Buchnera aphidicola (Therioaphis trifolii): one gene and its partner. The main gene of each other region encodes a partner of the protein of the gene in region 2 in a complex. Links are inferred from orthologs where the notes say so. Each region holds a gene or a part of one and is shown on either strand. Other genes may lie near its edges. The genes, in order: crr and ptsG.

What was found.
Region 1: the proteins of ptsG (region 2) and crr are in contact, whole or in part, in an NMR structure (PDB 1O2F), measured with the Escherichia coli proteins. The link is inferred for Buchnera aphidicola (Therioaphis trifolii) from one-to-one orthologs.

What each region holds. Positions count from the first base shown.
Region 1 is NZ_CP032996.1:48,361-51,445, forward strand. The notes cover bases 321-3,047. They hold crr (PTS glucose transporter subunit IIA), read right to left. Parts: upstream 2,071-3,047; coding sequence 1,570-2,070; downstream 321-1,569. Other genes in these bases: tsaD (tRNA (adenosine(37)-N6)-threonylcarbamoyltransferase complex transferase subunit TsaD), read left to right, coding at 321-788; ribB (3,4-dihydroxy-2-butanone-4-phosphate synthase), read right to left, coding at 783-1,427; ptsI (phosphoenolpyruvate-protein phosphotransferase PtsI), read right to left, coding at 2,121-3,047. Outside these bases: more of tsaD, read left to right, coding at 1-320; more of ptsI, read right to left, coding at 3,048-3,085. UniProt on the Escherichia coli protein: The phosphoenolpyruvate-dependent sugar phosphotransferase system (sugar PTS), a major carbohydrate active transport system, catalyzes the phosphorylation of incoming sugar substrates concomitantly with their translocation across the cell membrane.
Region 2 is NZ_CP032996.1:263,589-266,809, forward strand. The notes cover bases 111-2,973. They hold ptsG (PTS glucose transporter subunit IIBC), read left to right. Parts: upstream 111-753; coding sequence 754-2,193; downstream 2,194-2,973. Other genes in these bases: D9V81_RS01230 (TatD family hydrolase), read left to right, coding at 111-704; D9V81_RS01240 (porin), read right to left, coding at 2,291-2,973. In the rest of the region: more of D9V81_RS01230, read left to right, coding at 1-110; more of D9V81_RS01240, read right to left, coding at 2,974-3,221. UniProt on the Escherichia coli protein: The phosphoenolpyruvate-dependent sugar phosphotransferase system (sugar PTS), a major carbohydrate active transport system, catalyzes the phosphorylation of incoming sugar substrates concomitantly with their translocation across the cell membrane.

The DNA of each region.
Region 1 (3,085 bases), 220 kb from region 2 along the record:
CAGGACCTGGACTAGTTGGTTCATTACTTGTTGGAGCTGGAGTAGGATGTGCATTAGCTTATGCCTGTAATATTCCTTCTATTCCAATTAATCATATGGAAGGTCATTTATTATCACCTATGATAGAAAACCCTAATTTAAAATTTCCTTTTCTTGGATTATTAATTTCTGGAAAACATACACAATTAATTAATGCATATCAATTAAGTGAATATCAAATATTAGGTGAAACTTTAGATGATGCTGCAGGAGAGGTATTAGATAAAATTGCTCAAGCATTAAATTTAGGTTACCCAGGGGGATATTTATTATCACAATTTGCAAATAAAGGAAAATTAGGAAGATTTTATTTTCCAAAACCTATGAAATATTATTCAAATTTTAATTTTAGTTTTTCAGGATTAAAAACATTTACTTTAAATCTTATTAAAAAGCATATGTATAATATACAGGCTTTACATGATATTGCATGTGAATTTGAATATTCTATATTAGATGTTTTAGTTTATAAATCTTTTAAAGCTTTAAAAAAAACAGGTTATGACCAATTAGTTATTGCTGGTGGTGTTAGTGCAAATAAAAAATTAATTAATTTATTTAAAAAATATGCATTAATTCATAATAAAAAATTATATTTTTGTAGTCCTATTTTTTGTACTGATAATGCTGCTATGATTGCATATTTAGGAATGATTTATTTAAAAAGAGGCATTTCAAAAAAAATAGATATTTCTATTTATCCTAAATGGTCTATTTTAAATATAAAACAAAAAAATCATTATTTATAATTCTTGATTTTTTAAATATCTGATTAAATCATCTATTGTTAATATTGGCATTTTATATATTTTTGAAAATTTTAATATGTCTTTAATTTGAGCCATACTACCATTTTTATTTGTTAGTTCACATATTACACTCATTGGTTTAAATCCTGCTAATTTTGTTAATACAATAGATGCTTCTGTATGACCTTGTCTTGATAATAAACCCTGTTTATGTGCACATACAGGAAAAATATGACCTGGTTTATTAAAATCAGATGATATAGCAGTATCAAAAACAGCAGTTTTTATTGTTTTAATCCTATCTTTTGCTGAAACACCTGTTGATATTCCTTTTGAAGATTCAATACTAACTGTAAATCCTGTATTATAAGTACTGGTATTATTTTTTACCATCATTGGTAATTTTAATTTTTTTCTTTTTTTTTCTGTAATACATAAACAAACAATTCCACTTCCATAACGAATAGTTAAAGCCATTTGCTGTATTGTCATATTTTCACAAGAAAATACTAAATCACCTTCATTTTCTCTATTTTTATTATCTATAATAATTACTCCTTGACATAATTTTAATGCTATAATTGCTTTTTTTATTCTATTTTTATAATTTCCAAATTTTGATAAAAATTTTTTTATCATAAAAACCTTAATTTATTAATTTTATTTTTTAAAATAAAAAATGATTTTATTAATTTATTTTTTATTATAAATTTTTATATAATATATAGTATTAAAAAATTAAAACGGCACTATTTTTTATTGTACCGTTTTAAAAAATTCATTATAAATATATAATTTCCATAATTGGTGTTTTTCCTGCAATAACCCTTCCTGAATATTTTTTTATTGTTTTAATTTTTTCCATATTAGAAATTACTACAGGTGTTAAAGTAGATTTTGAATGTTCATTTAAAAAATTTAAATTATATTCTAAAATTATATCACCAATATTCACATATTGATTTTCTTTAGCAATTTTTTTAAATCCTTTTCCATTCAATAATATTGTATCTATACCAAAATGTACAAAAATTTCTATATTTTTTTCTGAAAGAATAGAAAAAGCATGTTTAGTTTTAAAAATTGTTCCAATTTTTCCTTTAACTGGAGATACAATTTTTTTACCAGATGGTTTAATAGCTACTCCATCGCCAATAATTTTTTTTGAAAATACTTCATCAGGAACTGATTCAATATTTATGATCGTTCCAGATATAGGAGAAAAAATTTTATTTTTTTTAGGTAAATTATTATTTTTAAATAATTTAGAAAATAAATTCATAATTTATTCTTAATATTTTAATATTTTTAATAAAAATTTTTAAATATGTTTTATATAAAATAATTATTTATTAATTTTTGTATTTTTTTTGTAGTATTTTGTTGTAACACTAATTTAGATAATTGTTTTGCATGTTTAAATTTTGTTGTTCGAATAATTTTTTTAATTTTTGGTATGTATGATGGATTCATACTAAATTCATTTAATCCCATTCCTAATAATAATATAGTAGCTTTTTCATTTCCAGCAAATTCACCACACATTCCTGTCCATTTTTCTTCTTTATGAGATACATCAATAACTTTTTTAATTAATTTTAAAACTGATGGATTCATTGGATTATATAAATGAGAAATTAAATCGTTTTTTCTATCTACAGCAAGAGTATATTGTGTTAAATCATTAGTTCCAATACTAAAAAAATCAACTTCTTTTATTAAATATTTAGAAATAATAGCAGAAGCAGGTGTTTCAATCATAATTCCTATTTGAATATTTTTATCAAAGTCAATTTTTTTTTTATTTAATATAAATTTTATTTTTTCTAATTCATATTTTAATTGTTGAATTTCTTCAACTGAAATTATCATAGGAAATAATATTTTTAGCTTTCCAAAACTTGATGCTCTTAAAATTGCTGTTAATTGTGCATGTAAAATTTCTTTTCTATCAAGACTAATTCTGATTGCTCTCCAACCAAGAAATGGATTATCTTCTTTTGGAAAATTCATATATGGAATTTCTTTGTCTCCGCCGATATCCATAGTTCGAATTATAATAGTTTTATTGTTCATCATTATTGCAGCTTTTTTATATTCATGAAATTGTTCTTCTTCTGAAGGTAATTCCATACGGTCCATGAATAAAAATTCTGTTCTATATAATCCAATAGATTCTGCTCCATATTTCTTTGCATTAATAATGTCTTGCATATTACTAACATTAGCACTAATTTCGATTTTTTTTTTATCAATTGTAATTGCTGGTAATATTCTAAATTTTTTTAATTTTTTTT
Region 2 (3,221 bases):
AAAACGCAAAAAATAATTCTGTAAAATTAATTTTAAATATTTCAACATCTATTACTGATTATTTAGAATCATTTCAATATTTTAAAAAATATATAAATATTTTATATAGTTGCGGTATTCATCCTTTAAATAAAGATATTAAAAATTTAAAAAATATTGATAAATTAGAAAAAATTATTATTTGTAATAAAAATATTATTGCATTAGGTGAAACTGGACTTGATTTTTTTTATTCAAAAAGTAATTGTAAAATACAAATAGATATATTTCAAAAACATATTTATTTAGGAAAAAAATATAATAAACCAATAATAATACATACTAGAAATGCAAAAAAAGATACAATCAATATTTTATCTAATAAAGAATTTCAATCTTGTTCGGGAGTTATACATTCCTTTACAGGAGATATAGAAATGGCAAGAAAATTATTAAATTTAGGATTTTATATTTCTTTTTCTGGTATTGTTACTTTCAAAAATGCATTATATGTACAAGAAATAGCAAAATTTATACCAATTGATCGTTTACTTATTGAAACTGATTCTCCATATTTATCTCCAGAACCTCATAGAGGTAAAAGTAATCAACCTGCTAATTTATTATATATTGCAAATTATATTTCAAAATTAAAAAAAATTCATATATATGACATGTCAAAAATAATTAAAAAAAATTTTTATTCGTTATTTAAAATTAATTAATTAAAAATCATAAATTTTTAAATAAAAATATATTTAGGAAATATTTAATATGGTAAAAAATATATTTTCAAATTTACAAAAATTAGGAAAATCATTAATGTTACCAGTATCAGTATTACCAATTGCTGGTATTTTATTAGGTGTTGGATCTGCTAATTTTACTACAATATCTCCAACCGTATCTCATATTATGGCAGAAACAGGAGGTGCTGTATTTAAAAATATACCTCTTATTTTTTCAATAGGTATTGCCTTAGGTTTTACAAATAATGATGGAATTGCTGCATTAGCTGCAGTTGTTTGTCATGAAATTATGATTCAAACAACATCTATTGTTATTCCTATAGTTTTAAAAAATGAATCAATTTGTTTACATCATAAATATTTTTGTGATATTGGTATTTTTGGAGGAATTATTTCTGGTATCATTACAGCTTACTTATTTAATAAATTTTCAAATATTGAATTACCAGAATATTTAGGTTTTTTTTCTGGAAAACGTTTTATTCCTATGATTGCCGGATTATTTGCTATAATTTTTGGATGTTTATTATCAATAATATGGCCACCAATTAGTCATATTATTCAAATTTTTTCTACATGGGCTGCTTATCAAAATCCTATGCTTGCATTTGGAATATATGGTTTTGTAGAACGTGCTTTAGTTCCATTTGGATTACATCATATATGGAATGTTCCATTTCAAATGCAAATTGGAGAATATACTAATTCATTAGGACAAACATTTCATGGTGATATCGCAAGATATATAGCAGGTGATAAAACTGCTGGAAAATTAGCAGGAGGTTTCTTATTTAAGATGTATGGACTTCCTGGAGCAGCATTTGCTATGTGGCATTGTGCAAATAAAAAATATCGCTCAAAAGTTGGAGGAATGATGATTTCTGCAGCTTTAACAGCATTTTTAACTGGAATTACAGAACCAATTGAATTTTCATTTTTATTAACTGCTCCAATATTATATTTTATACATGCTATTTTATCTGGATTAGCTTTTCCTATTTGTATTTTATTAGGTATGCATGCTGGTACTAGTTTTTCACATGGGTTAATTGATTTTATAATATTAAGTGCAAATGGAAAATCAGTGTGGTTGTTTCCAGTAGTAGGTATAGCATATGGTTTTATTTATTATATTATTTTTTATTGTTTTATTAAATATTTTAATCTTTTAACACCAGGACGAAAAAGTTTTCAAGAAAGTAATGTTCAAAATCCAAAACAATTAGCACCATTATTAATTCATTCTCTTGGTGGAATAGATAATATTGATCATTTAGATGCTTGCATTACAAGAATTCGAATTACTGTAAAAGATATAAAAAAAATTAATCAAATTAAAATTAAAAAATTAGGAGCATCTGGAATAATTATTTCAGGATTAGGTATTCAAATTGTTTTTGGAACCAAATCAGATAATATAAAAACTGAAATGGATAATTATATTAATAATATAAATAAAAAATAATATATAATACATAAAAAATAACTTCTACTACTATTACTTTATTAAAAATATACTATAATAATAGTAGAAGATATTAATTCTATATTTTTTTAAATTATTAAAATGAATATGTAATTCCACCATCTAAAATAGTATTTGTTTTAAATATATCTATTATATTATCATTTAATATTTCATTTTTATCTTGTAAATACATAAACATATTTTTATTATATTGATATTTAAAAGAAATATTAAATTTATTTAATATATGTAATGCTTTATCTTTTTGAAATAAATTATAATTTTCTGATAAAGTAGACTGATCATTATATAAATAACTTATTAATTTATTTCTCATAAAATAAAAATTAGTAGAAATTTTAGGAGTAAAATGATATTCTGATGAAATTTCAGTATTTTGAATATGATCAAAATATATATTTTGATTTGAAATCTTTGAAATATGTTCTGAAACACAATAAGATGCTATAATTTTTGTATTATGAATAATATATTTTATAGAGCACCCATAAGCTTCGTTTTTATCTTTTAAAAATTTAGAATCTATTGGATTTAAATAATGACTTAAATTGGATACATAAATACCTGTAATATATCCTTTAGAATTATTAAAATTATATCGAATCGAATGACTTAATAAGTCATGATTCATATCTATTAATGAATCATTATGTTTATATTGATACTGCGATGTTATAGTTAGGTTATCTATTAATCCAAAAAAACCGGTATTATAATAAGATATAAAATTATTTACTTGATTTGTTAAATCATTTAAAAAATATGGAGATTGATGATAAAATTTGTCATAAAAATATTGTTTATGTAATTTATTTATATCATAAATTAAATTATAATCTGTTCCATATTCTATATTTCCTATTTTTTTGATCTTCATTCCTATAATCATAGGGTGTAAAAAATATTTTCTTGTATAAATAGAATTATTATCATTATTAAAAGTAAAACTTGTTTTAAAATAAGTAATAATATTGAATTTTTTATTTGAACCAAATAATACTGCA